DNA from 3 places in the Mixta sp. BE291 genome. Region 2 is predicted to be linked to each of the others. Evidence: predicted binding sites of a transcription regulator. Region 2 holds the regulator's gene; each other region holds the start of a gene.
What was found. The regulator PhoB, encoded in region 2, activates phosphate uptake and scavenging genes when phosphate is short. The targets are predictions, from matches to a motif close to CTGTCATAAAACTGNCNNAT.

Region 1: a site for PhoB is predicted at 827-846, ahead of J2X14_RS12875 (esterase-like activity of phytase family protein). Genes of this name have one in related genera too.
Region 3: a site for PhoB is predicted at 2,245-2,264, ahead of phoA (alkaline phosphatase). Genes of this name have one in related genera too.

Annotation. Positions count from the first base shown of each region.
Region 1 is NZ_JAVDXN010000005.1:48,155-52,657, reverse strand. Features, by position in the region: gene J2X14_RS12875 (esterase-like activity of phytase family protein) at 1-783, opposite strand, end outside; gene J2X14_RS12870 (aldo/keto reductase) at 935-1,930, shown strand; gene J2X14_RS12865 (hypothetical protein) at 1,995-2,252, shown strand; gene J2X14_RS12860 (peptide MFS transporter) at 2,308-3,864, opposite strand; gene uxuA (mannonate dehydratase) at 4,487-4,503, opposite strand, start outside.
Region 2 is NZ_JAVDXN010000005.1:173,305-177,807, reverse strand. Features, by position in the region: gene J2X14_RS13370 (PstS family phosphate ABC transporter substrate-binding protein) at 31-948, opposite strand; gene phoR (phosphate regulon sensor histidine kinase PhoR) at 961-2,280, opposite strand; gene phoB (phosphate response regulator transcription factor PhoB) at 2,295-2,984, opposite strand; gene sbcD (exonuclease subunit SbcD) at 3,222-4,451, shown strand; gene J2X14_RS13350 (AAA family ATPase) at 4,448-4,503, shown strand, end outside.
Region 3 is NZ_JAVDXN010000002.1:187,197-191,699, forward strand. Features, by position in the region: gene msrA (peptide-methionine (S)-S-oxide reductase MsrA) at 138-677, shown strand; gene phoA (alkaline phosphatase) at 756-2,165, opposite strand; tRNA gene J2X14_RS06020 (tRNA-Ser) at 2,397-2,484, shown strand; gene phoH (phosphate starvation-inducible protein PhoH) at 2,800-3,588, opposite strand; gene efeB (iron uptake transporter deferrochelatase/peroxidase subunit) at 4,151-4,503, opposite strand, start outside.

The DNA of each region.
Region 1 (4,503 bases), 130 kb from region 2:
GCTCACCAGGCGGGTAAAGCGGGCGCTGTTTTTGCTTTTTCCCTCAATATCCAGCGTGCTTTGCACCGCAGCGATAATCCGGCCATCCGGCATGCGCGTCAGGCCTTCAAAGCCACGGTTAGGCTGACGCCATTTCACAATATTTGGCAGGCCGCCCGCGACGCTCTGCTCGCCGGACGCCGCCTGCGGACCATATTTTTGCAGGATTTTGCCGTCGGCGCTGATATGCGCAATAAACGGACCGTACTCATCACAAATCCAGTAGCCACCGTTGCCATCTGAAGTAATGCCTTCCGTATCCAGACCGCGTTTATCGCTGCCGATCGCTTGCAACGTTTCATTAAGTGCCACTTCATTGGTTGCGCCGATCACCCCTTCCGGCAGCGGCAAGCCGCTAATATTGCCCTGCTCATCATGTAGCGGATGCGCATCGGTCGCCTCAGCTTTGCCGTGGCCAACCCGAATGGTCATCAGCAGCGGCGTATAGTCCGGGCTGACAAAGATTTTTGATTCGCGCTTGCCGGTTTTAGGCGCGTCCGCATTTGGGCCGCGATCGGTCAGCGTGGTGAACAGCAGATCGCCGCCCTCTTTACGCAGGAAATGCAGGCCCGAACCGATGCCCACCGCCAGGCCGTGGGGAAATTCGTTGGCTGACGCGCCGTGGTAGGCTACGCGGTCGCCCTGCGGGAAGCTCACCACATAGCGTTCAATTTGCGGCTGCGCCGCGCTGGCATATAACGAAAAAAAAGAGGCACAAAGCAAGGCAAGCGTTTTAATTTTCATCTGCTTACATCCGTAACGGGAAAGAGCCTGTTATAAGAGTAATTGATGAAAAATTTATGACAGCGCTGATTGAGATTAAAGCCCCTTCCTCTGTGCTGATATCTACACTTAACTGCACAGACTGCCACCCAACATCAATGTTTGAGGATATATGGAATACACAAAGTTAGGCTCTACCGGGCTGGATATTTCGCGTCTTTGTCTTGGCTGCATGACCTTTGGTCAGCCTGATGCGGGGGCGCACCCGTGGACGTTGGCGGAAAGCGATGCGCGTCCGATTTTCCGCCATGCGGTGGAGCAAGGTATCAATTTCTTCGACACGGCAAACAGCTACTCTGCCGGTACTTCTGAAGAGATGGTCGGGAAATTCCTGAAGGAATTTACTCAGCGTGATGAAGTCGTCCTGGCGACAAAAGTCTTTTTCCCACCTGCCATGCTGGGTGGCGCAACGCGTCCAAACGGACAGGGGCTATCGCGCAAAGCGATCATGACGGAGATCGATAAAAGCCTGAAACGTCTGGGGACTGACTATGTTGACCTTTATCAGATCCACCGTTGGGACTACAGCACCCCCATTGAAGAGACAATGGAAGCCTTGCATGACGTGGTGAAAGCCGGAAAAGCACGCCACATCGGCGCTTCATCCATGTATGCCTGGCAGTTTGCTAAAGCGCAGGAAACCGCGCGTGCTAATAACTGGACAACGTTTGTCACCATGCAGAACTACCTGAATCTGCTCTATCGTGAAGAAGAACGTGAGATGATCCCGATGTGTCAGGATCAGGGCGTTGGCTTAATCCCATGGAGTCCGCTTGCACGGGGACGTCTGGCGCGTCCGGTAGGTGAAAGCTCTAACCGTAATGAAACAGATACCACCTCTAAAATGCTGTATGCCGCAACGGAAGAAGCAGATAACCGTGTGATCAGGGCCGTTGAGCAAATCGCCGCCGCCCGTGGCGTTGCTATGGCGCAAATCGGACTGGCCTGGGTGATGAACAAGCAAGCGGTATCAGCCCCGATTGTCGGCGCATCGAAAACCCGTCAGCTCGATGATGCTATTGCCGCGTTAGAAATTAAACTAACGGAAGATGAAATTGCCGCGCTGGAAAAAGAGTATGTGCCGCATGCCGTAACCGGGCATAACTAAACAGTTAAAAAACACGGCAGAGAAAACGTGGGGAAACCCACTTTTTTACCCCGGAGCATAGCAGATGAATAAGCAACAGCTGACTGAACATATCGCCGCGCTTGAAGGCCACGCGCCAACGTTCGAACTTCAGGTATGCCGGGAGTTGTTAGCATGTATGGAGCGCATCGCGGCGCTTGAACAGCAGCTCGCAAAGCCGATTCGCCTGCCCTGGTGCAGTTCCAGCCCGGTATGTGAAATTGAAGCGGGTTACGCTAATGGCGTGAATGATTGCAAAGAGGCGATCCGCAGAGCGGGATATCCGCTTGAGGGCGATGAGTAAAGCGGAATAAACCGGCGCGTTAACGCCGGTTTGAGGAAGGTAACAATATCTCTGCTTAGGCGCTGGTTACCGGTTTCTGCGCAGGCTGCTTAGCCTGCGCGTTTTCCAGCATACGACGCACCGGAACAATCAGTACCATCAGCACCGCCGCACAAATCAGCAGCGCAATGGAACAACGGGCGAAGAGATCGGGCAGCATATCCAGCTGATCGGCCTTAACGTGACCGCCAATCAGGCCTGCCGCCAGGTTACCCAGCGCGCTGGCGCAGAACCACAGCCCCATCATCTGGCCGCGCATTCTTTCCGGTGCCAACACCGTCATGGTCGCCAGGCCGATCGGGCTCAGACAAAGCTCGCCCAGCGTCAACATCAAAATACTGCCCACCAGCCACAGCGGCGATACGCCGGCCCCGCTGTTATTTAGCACATCCTGTGCCGCCATCTTCATCAGGCCGAAGCCAACGGCAGCAAACAAAATGCCGATAACGAATTTGGTAATGCTGCTCGGGCGAATATTTTTCCGCGCCAGCATCGGCCATGCCCAGCTGAATATCGGCGCCAGTAGAATGATAAACAGCGCATTAATTGACTGGAACCACACCGCCGGGATTTCAAAATCACCGATCATGCGGTTGGTGTAGTCGTTAGCGAACAGGTTAAACGAGGTCGGCTTCTGCTCGAACGCAGACCAGAAAAACGCAGCCGACACCAGCAGGATAAAGCAGACCAGCAGCCGGGCGCGCTCTTTTCTGCTCAGACCAGCGAACAGAAACAGATAAACAAAATAGAGCATCACTGAGGCCGCGATCACGTAAACCAGCATGCTGGCGACCGCAACCGGGTTAATCACAATCACGCCCATGGCGATCAGCGTTGTCACGATCGCCACGCCTGCCGTCAGCGCCAGCAGCCATGCGCCCACGCCGTTCTTTTTCACTACCGGACTGTTCCAGGTGGAATCCAGGCCGACTTCGCTGTCGTAACGTTTCATCGCCGGAACGGCGAACAGGCGGAAGATCACCAGCGCCACCAGCATCCCGATACCGCCGATACCGAAGCCCCAGTGCCAGCCGTGAGATTTAATCAACCAGCCAGAAATCAGCGGCGCGATGAACGAGCCCATATTGATGCCCATATAAAACAGCGAGAAGCCGCCGTCGCGACGCGCATCGCCTTTCTTATACAGCGTACCGACCATCACCGAAATACAGGTCTTAAACAGGCCCGATCCCAACACAATAAACATCAGACCGATAAAAAACAGGTTATCGCCCATTACGGCGGAAAGCGCGATCGACAGGTGACCCAGCGCAATCAGAATGGAACCGTACCAGACCGCCCTTTGTTGACCGAGCCAGTTATCCGCCAGCCAGCCGCCCGGCAGCGCGGCGAGGTACATACTGCCCGCAAAGATGCCGACAATCGCCGAGGCATTTTCGCGCGCCAGCCCCATGCCGCCATCGTAAACCGCCGAGGCCATAAACAGGATCAGCAATGGACGAATGCCGTAAAACGAGAAGCGTTCCCACATTTCCGTGAAGAACAGCGAGCCCAGCGGATAAGGATGACCGAAGAACGTCCGGCTTTCGTTTTTATGAACAGAGGAACGCATAAATTCTCCCAAAAAGGTATGGCGTAGTGCCCGCGAGTGCTGAATGCATGTCGGCCATTTATTTGTCTGGCCGTGATTTTACATTCGGTAAAAAAGTATTTAACCGTTTAGCAACGGGATGCTAGTTTTTTCTCGTGTGTTCTTCAAAACTTTAAGATAAAAAGTCGACAAGCATCTACTTTATCAGATTTTTTGTTGGTGAAAACGGGATAATTATTGACACTCTGCCACATTCAGTATGCTAAGGCATAATCCTTTTTAAACATTAGCTTAAGGGCAAAGCGATGGTGCCGCCTGATTTATCCCTTTGGCAGATTTAGTCATAAACAGGGGAAAAGGCGTCAATGAAGGGGGTAATCAGTAAAAATAGCGCTAAAAGCGGCGGATTAAAGGCTGGTTAGCGCCAGGCAACTGGAAATGACATTAAACTTTGCTGCTGAAATAGTGTGCAGCTAACACACTAAATAAGGGGGCTTTTCAGCATGTTACGGGTTCCAGTAATCCTCAATAAGAAAGAAAATGCTCTGCTAAAAAGTTATACCAGTGAAAGCTTCAAAATGCTTGCTTTTGTCCGGCGCAACGCCTGTAGGCCGGGAGCAGGCGCTCCCGGCCTACACAACACTTATTTTCTTTTTTCCA
Region 2 (4,503 bases):
ATAATTCCTATTTTTGCACTATACACGCTTTTATAACCCCAGAAGCTTCTTCGCCTCGATTATCTGCTGCGCTGAAAGCGGCAGATAGCCCGCCTGGATCACCTGCGCCTGCCCCTGCGGGGAAAGCACATGACGTAAAAAGGCGGCGGTAAGTGGCTCGGGCGCGTTACCCGGCGGCTTGTTGATATAGATATAAAGCGGACGAGCGTAAGGGTATTGCCCGCTACGAATCGTGGTGGCATCCGGCATCACCGCCGCGCCCTCTTTCGCCAGCGCCAGCGTTTTCACGCCGCTGATGTGGAAGCCAAAACTGGCGTAGCCGATGGCGTTAAGGTTGCCAGCCACCGCCTGCACTACCGCCGTGGAACCGGGATACTCGCCAACGTCACGACGAAAATCGCCGCTGCACAGCGCCTGCTGTTTGAAAAACCCCCAGGTGCCGGAGGCGGAGTTGCGTCCCAGCCGCTGTAACGCGCGCTCATGCCAGCCCGGCTGGGTTAAGCCGAGGTCGCCCCAGGTTTGCGGTGAACGGGTCGCGCCGCAGCGCCGCGTTACGGAAAAAATGGCGTCCAGCTGCTGCGCGTTAAGCTGGGTCAGCGGATTATCCTGATTCACCACCACCACTAACGCATCCAGCGCCACCGGCACCGCCAGCGGCGGATAGCCGTAGCGCTGTTGGAAAAGCTGACGCTCCGAAGGCTGCATCGGTCGGCTCATGGCGCCCAACTGCGCCGCGCCCGCAGCCAGCGCGGTAGGCGCAGTGGAAGAGCCTGCGGCCTGCACCTGCACATTCACCCCCGGATACTGTAGGTTAAAACTTTCGCCCCATAGCGCCATTAAATTTCCCAGCGTGTCTGAACCGACGCTGCTGAGATTGCCCGCCAACAGCGTCGGCTTCGCCTGCAGCGCGCCGGAAAACAGCAGCAGCAGCACCATAATAATTTTCATACTTTGCATCCGTCAGACTTTACGCGCCGCATTGTCCGGCAGATGCTGGCTGACAATCAACCTTGTTGGCAGGATAAAGCTAAAGCAGGTCTCTTTATGCGGCTGACTGGTAATCATCAGACGTGTGCCGTGATGGCTCAGGGCATGTTTAACAATCGCCAGCCCCAGCCCGCTGCCGCCGGTTGCGCGCGATCGCGCTTTATCTACCCGATAAAAGCGTTCGGTCAGGCGCGGCAGATGCTCCTGCGCAATGCCCGGCCCGTTATCTTTCACCGCAAACAGCGCGCCCTGTTTGCAGAATTGCCAGCTCACCTCAAGGTGCGTGCCGTCCGGCGTATGGTTAACCGCGTTGTAAACCAGGTTAGAGATGGCGCTGCGTAGCTGCTCTTCGTTGCCGAAAACTTTTAGCTGCGCATCGGTATGAAAGGTAATCTGATGGCGGCCGTTACTCAGGGTTTCCGCTTCGCGCTGTAGCAGCCGTAACATCATCGGCACATCCACTTTCTCCGCCAGATCGATGGCGGGCGCGGCCTCGATACGCGACAGCGTCAGCAGTTGTTTAACCAGCCCGTCCATGCGTCGCGTCTGCTCCTGCATGGTTTGCAGCGCTTTTTCGCGTGTTTTACCCTCCAGCACCGCATCGCCCATCATTTCCAGATAGCCCTGCAACACCGTAAGCGGCGTGCGCAGCTCATGGCTGACATTGGCGAAAAAGTTGCGGCGCGCGCCCTCCAGCTGATGCATCTGCGTAACATCGCGTGCCACCAGCAGCCATTGGCCTTCGCTGTAAGGCATCACGCGAAATTCCATATGCAGCTGATTATTCATCACCAGCGTCAGCGGACGCACGAAATCCTGCTGGCGTAGATAGCGGGAAAATTCAGGATAGCGCAGCAGGTTAAGAATGTTTTGCCCATTGTCTTCCGGCCAGCGCAGGCCCAAATGCTGCTGCGCCAGGCCGTTACACCAGAAAATAGTGCCTTCATCGGTGGTCAGCACCACCGCATCAGGCAGCGATTCCGCCCCGCTGCGAAAGCGCTTGATCAGGTTTCCCAGTTCACGACGACGGCGACGGTTGCGTAGCTGCATCTGGTACAGCCCGTAAAACAGCGGCTCCCAGCTCCACTGGCCGGTGGGCGGCGTCATGGAGCGGTCGGTCCACAGCCAGTGCGACAGCCGCAGCAGGTTCCAGAAGTGCCAGCCCAGCAACAGCAGCACGGCAAACAGCAGAAACCAGGGCAAATAGCCGATAACCAGTCCGGCCAGCAGCGCAGGCAAGCAGACCAGCACCAGTTCCAGTAATAATCTCTTCCAGGAGAGGCGTTCCAGCACGAGGCAGACTCCGATCAGTAACGAGCGGAGAAACGATAACCCGTTCCACGTACGGTTTGCACCATGCGATCGTGACCGGTCAGCTCCAGCGCCTTACGCAGCCGTCGAATATGCACATCTACCGTGCGATCCTCAACGTAAACATTGGTGCCCCAGACATTGTTCAGCAGCTGTTCGCGACTGTAAACGCGCTCCGGGTGGGTCATAAAAAAGTGCAGCAGTTTATATTCCGTTGGCCCCATCTCCAGCGGCGTGGTATCAGACATCACACGATGCGAAGAGGGATCGAGGCTCAGGCCCTGAATTTCAATCACATCCTCTACCGCCATCGGCGAAATGCGACGCATTACCGCTTTAATCCGCGCCACCAACTCTTTCGGCGAAAACGGTTTGGTGATGTAATCATCCGCGCCCACTTCCAGCCCGCGAACGCGATCTTCTTCTTCACCGCGTGCGGTCAGCATCATCACCGGAATATCACGGGTCATCGCTTCGCGCTTAAGGTGTTTAATAAATTGAATGCCGCTGCCGCCGGGTAACATCCAGTCAAGCAGGATCAGGTCGGGCCAGGGTTCAATGAGCAGGTTGACGGCGCTATCATAATCATCCGCCTCGATAGGCTGATAATCATTCTGTTCCAGCACAAAACATAACATTTCCCTGATTGGGGCTTCATCTTCGACAACCAGAATGCGCTTAGCCATTATTGCTCCTGCGAATGTGACGCTTGGTCACGGGGGTTTGCGGCGTCATTATGCGTCAGTTTTATGACAGATTTATGAAAAATGCACGGGCTGCATGGCGCTTCAATAGCGCTTTTGTGAAGCAATCGGAAAGCATTTTTTTACCGCCCGTGCGCCGGTTTGCACAATCCGGTTCCCTTCTGCGGCTTAGCTCTGGTTATAATCGCCTCCGGCGTTCTGCTATTAGCTGGGAGTTCTATGCGCATTATTCACACTTCAGACTGGCACCTCGGTCAGTTTTTTTACACCCGCAGCCGTGCCGCTGAGCATCAGGCTTTTTTTCACTGGCTGATTGCGCAGGTTGAAGCGCATCAGGTGGATGCGGTGATTGTCGCTGGCGATATTTTTGATACCGGCTCGCCGCCGAGCTATGCGCGTGAACTCTATAACCGTTTTGTGGTGGATCTGCATCGCACCGGCTGCCAGCTGATTGTGCTGGGCGGCAACCACGATTCCGTCGCCACCCTCAATGAATCACGCGAGCTGCTGGCCTGTCTGAATACCCAGGTGATTGCCGCCGCCAGCGCCGATCCGGCAGAACAGGTTTTAACCTTAATGACTCGCCAGGGCGAACCGGGCGCGGTGCTGTGCGCCATCCCCTTCCTGCGCCCACGCGATATCATGCGCAGCCAGGCGGGCCAGTCCGGCGAGCAAAAGCAGATCAGCCTGCTGAACGCCATTACGCAGCACTATCAGCGCAGCTACCAGCATGCGCGCACGCTGAGCCAGCAGGCGGAAAAACCGCTGCCGGTGATCGCTACCGGCCATCTCACCACCGTGGGCGTCACGAAAAGCGAAGCGGTACGCGATATCTATATCGGCACGCTGGACGCCTTTCCGGCGCAGGCTTTTCCCGCCGCCGACTATATCGCCCTTGGTCATATACATCGTCCACAGCGCATCGCCGGAAGCGAGCATATTCGCTATAGCGGCTCGCCGCTGCCGCTCAGCTTTGATGAGCTGGGCAGTGAGAAAAGCGTATTTTTGGTGAGCTTCGCCGACGGCAAACTGGAAAGTGTGGAACCGCTGCCGGTACCCGGCTTTCAGCCGATGCAAACCATCAAGGGCACGCTGGCGGAGATCGAACAGCAGCTGCAAGCTTTTGTCGGGGCGACGCCGCCGCATCCGGTGTGGCTGGATATTGAAATCACCACCCAGGAATATTTGCATAACATGCAGCAGCATATCCAGGCGCTAACCGAAGGGTTGCCGGTGGAGGTGCTGCTGATGCGCCGCAGCCGCGAGCAGCGAGAGCGGGCGCTGGCGCGTCTGCAAAACGAAACGCTCAGCGAGCTGAAAGTTGAAGAGGTGTTTGAGCGACGGTTGGAGCAGGAAGAAGAGACGGACGAGGCGCGACGCGCGCGTATGCGCCAGCTGTTCAGCGGCACGCTGGAGGCGCTGTATCAGGGCGAGGAGAGCCAGTCATGAAAATTTTGTCCCTGCGGTTTAAAAACATCAATTCGCTCAAGGGCGAATGGAA
Region 3 (4,503 bases), on a different contig from region 2:
AAACGCCGGTTTAACATGAAAAATTTTCCGGTTAGGCGCTTAGCTGAACAGAAAGAGCGGCGCCAATTGCCGGTGAACAGCAGATTATGCGAGGATAATTAACTTAGCATCACGACCCCATCTGGAGAAGTAGAAGAATGGCCATTGAATATGCAGTAATTGCAGGCGGATGTTTCTGGTGTACCGAAGCGGTGTTTAAAGACATTATCGGCGTTGAATCCGTAGAGAGCGGCTATACCGGCGGCACACGCCCTAACCCGACCTATGAGCAGGTATGCAGCGGTGCGACGGGTCATGCTGAAGCGATCCGCATCGGGTTCGATCCAGAGAAAGTCAGCTTTGGCGATCTGCTGGATATCAGTTTTGTTACCCACGATCCGACTCAGCTGAACCGTCAGGGCAACGATATCGGCACCCAGTATCGCTCGGCGATTTTCCCGGCCAACGCTGAACAGGAAGCGGAAGCCAAAGCGGCAATTGCCCGTGCGCAGCAGGATAACAGCGACCCGATCGTCACCACTATCGAACCGCTGAAGGAGTTTTATCCGGCGGAAGATTACCACAAGAATTATTGGGAAGGCGCAGGCCAGCGCAACGGCTACTGCATGGCGGTCATCCCGCCTAAGCTGCAAAAGCTGCGTAAGAGTTTTGCTAACCGCGTGAAGGCCTCTTCCTAAGCGCTAAGCCAGCAAGCGTCCCGCGCTGCACACGGCGCGGGATATCCTATCAGCAAGCAGGTGTTGTACTCATCGCGCTTACTTTTTCAATCCCAGCGCATCGTGAATCGTAAAGAAGAGATCGGTTTGGTCAGTCAGGCCAACGACATTTGCCGCATGCGGGCCATAAGCCGCAATACGCAACTGCGAACCGGTATGCTCTTGCGATTCTCCTTCTGAGTTGCCGTAACTGACGGTCATAACCGCGCCATCTTTGGTATTTAACGCCTGCGTCAGGCCCGGCGCTTTGGTGCCGTTTTCAACGATCTGACTGGAGTGCGCATGGTCAGCGGTAACGATCACCAACGTGTTGCCATCTTTACGGGCGAATTCCAGCGCCTTCTGTACCGCTTCGTCTAAATCAACCGTTTCACCAATTTGCCCGCAAGGATTGGCAGCGTGATCCTGTTTATCGATCGAGGCACCCTCAATCTGCAGGAAAAAGCCCTTTTCATGAGTGCTAAGCAGGCTGATGGCTTTATCGGTCATCTGCGCCAGCGTTGGCGTGCTGGCTGGACGCTGCGCGTTCACCTCACAGGTGACCGCTGGGTTATCAATGTTACCGTGATAGCTGGCTTTCGGACCCTGCCAGCGCACCGGCATGTTGCCCGCGCTAAACAGGCCCAGCAGCGGTTTCTGTTGGTTCGCTGCGCTAACCGCATTCAGCGTTTGCAGATCGCCCACCAGCTGATAGCCGCGCGCTTCAGCCTGTTCACGCAGCGTTTTTCCCTGATAATCGCCTGCTTTGGCTACTTCGCTAAAGGTTTTCGCGCCACCGCCCAGCGTAACGTCGGCACGCGCAACCAGTAGCTGCTCAGCAATGGATCCTCTGCCGCCCTTCTCCAGCGCATTGCTGGCGCAAAGCTCGCTGGTTTTTACCGGGCCGTAGCATTTGCGTGAGGTGACATGAGAGATTTGCGCCGCAGGCGTGGCATCTTCCAGCTCAGCGGTTGAGACGTTGCCGGTGGCTTTGCCTGCGGCTTTAGCCAGCTCCAGCAGCGTGACATGATCTTTGCCGTTAACATCAACGCCAAGCGCGCCGTTATAGGTTTTAACGCCGGTGGCCCAGGCGGTCGCCGAGGCGGCTGAATCGGTTACATAGCTGGGTTTATGCGTCTCTTTATCCAGCGAATAATGGGTATATTGTCCGGTAAGCGGCAGCGCATCGATGCCTTTAAAAAAGCCGCCCGCGCCCATGGCATAGTTACGCGCCAGCGTGATTTCCGAGTCGCCCATGCCATCGCCAATCAGTAAAATGACGTTTTTTGCCGGTGCGTTGCTTAATGAGGCTCGCAGCGCTTCAGTTTGATCGCCATTAACCCGCCGTGCGCCGCCTTGTTGGGTAATATCACCCATTGCCGCGCGTGACAGCGTAGCCATCTCCGCCATAGCGTTGCCACCGATCAGGGTTGCTAACAGGGACAATGCTAATAAGGGCTGTTTTTTCATTTACTTATTCCTGTGTAAATTTCCGTTACGCGATGTGTAAAGAAGCGTAAGTCAGCGGGGTGTCATTTTTCTTACGCGGCGATGTCATTTTTATGACAGCCGATTAAAGCGAGCGAATTGTATAAGCCTTAACCGGCGGCGACGAAAGGCAGAAATAGTGCTTGACCCTTTAATAACAACTCCCTATAGTAGCGCCCCGTTGCCACCCAGAGCGGTGTCAACAGACAATACGGTGAGGTGTCCGAGTGGCTGAAGGAGCACGCCTGGAAAGTGTGTATACGGCAACGTATCGGGGGTTCGAATCCCCCTCTCACCGCCATCTTAAACGAGAAAGCCTGAGCGAAAGTTCAGGCTTTTTTGTCTGCATAGTTCACCGCTTGAGAGGGGTGATGAGAACCCCCGCCGGGTTCGACAACGTGCGCAGCAGGTTGGACAGCCGCAGGCTGCCCGCAGGGCGAGCGAAGCGAGTCAATCCCCCTCTCACCGCCATCTTAAACGAGAAAGCCTGAGCGAAAGTTCAGGCTTTTTTGTATGCATAAGCGCCTAATTAAGCCTGAGCGAAAGTTCAGGCTTTTTTGTCTGCATAAAAAAGCCCGGACTTGCGTCCGGGCTTGGGCTACAGCTACTCACTCAATCAACTATAAGCATGCAGCGCGCGCTGACAGAGCGCGGAGCGCACGCAATCCTCTTTACCAAACCGCACCAGGCTTACCATTTCATCTTCCACAAAACGATTAAGCGCGTCGGCCAGGCCTGATGTCACGCCCGCAGGCAAATCGCACTGGGTAATATCGCCATTAACGATAACCGTCACGTTCTCGCCGAGGCGGGTTAAAAACATTTTCATCTGTGCCGCAGTGACGTTTTGCGCCTCATCGAGGATCACCACCGCGTTTTCGAAGGTACGCCCACGCATATAAGCAAAGGGCGCGATTTCTACTTTGCCAATTTCGGGACGCAGACAATATTGCATAAAGGAAGAGCCGAGACGTTTAACCAGAACGTCATAGACTGGGCGGAAATAGGGAGCAAACTTTTCAGAGATATCACCGGGCAAAAAGCCCAGATCCTCATCGGCCTGCAGCACCGGTCGGGTCACGATAATCCTGTCGACATCCTTGTTAATCAGGGCTTCTGCTGCTTTGGCAGCGCTAATCCAGGTTTTACCGCACCCCGCTTCGCCGGTGGCAAAGATCAGCTGTTTTGTCTCAATGGCGTTGAGATAGTGCGCCTGAGCCTCATTACGCGCCTCAATCGGTGAACGGTCGCGTGAATCACACGCCATGCCAATGGCATCCAGACCACCCATATGCACCAGCGAGGTGACCGATTCTTCTTCACGCTGACGATGGCTGCGTGAATCACTACGCAGCACTCGACGAGCTTCACGACGCGCTTTGATCACTGCTTTCTGTCTTCCCATAGTGGCACCTTACAATTGGTTTCATTTCCCGCACCTGAGCCGATCGGGTGCGATTACGTGAACGCTTTAGAGGGTGGCTTCCTTCAGAGCCTTACGAGCCATTGAATGAGCATATGCCGTAAGCATACGCCGGAAATCATAAAAGGGATAAGTTAAGCCGGGAGGATTGAAAAAAGATGAAAATAACCAGGAGAAAGAAAAACACGCGCGCAACAACGTGCGAAGTTTTTTATTTGAAACGGGTTGTCCATTACAGGACTTTTCCATTCGCATTCTCCATCGAGGAAGCTGGTCATTGCAGACTGCCGACCTGTATAAAGTGCAACAGATTCTTCTAAATTTGCAACAGCAATTTTACCTGAATGAATAAAAAACAATCATCCAACCTCAGGAAAAAGATGACACTTTTATTTATTGTTTTTAAACAAGGACTTAAAAAGGTTAAATAGCGTTGAGATAATTCAGAAAATTCGTAACGAGCGGAAAAAATAAGTGCGCAGTAAAAAGGTGAGTAAAAAACAGTCTCCCGTCATTTATAGCCAGACGAGAGACCAGACGTTAATCAGGACTCCAGTAATGACTGTGCCAGATATTGTTGATTATTTGCCACGCCGGGCAGCACAAAGAAATAGCCTCCCCCCACTGGTTTAATATATTCCTCCAGCGCTTCACCGTTGAGCCGTTTTTGCACCGTTAAAAACCCTTTTTCTAAATCGTGTTGATAACAAACGAACAGCAGCCCCATATCCAGCTGACCGGCAGGCGTGACGCCAGCGGAATAGCTGTAGCCGCGACGCAGCATCAGGCTGCTTTGCGTTTGCGGCGTGCGTGGATTAGCCAGGCGGATATGGGCATCCAGCGGAATGACTTTTCCCTGCGGGTCCTGCGTGTAGTCCGGCTCATCGTGTTCGTTTT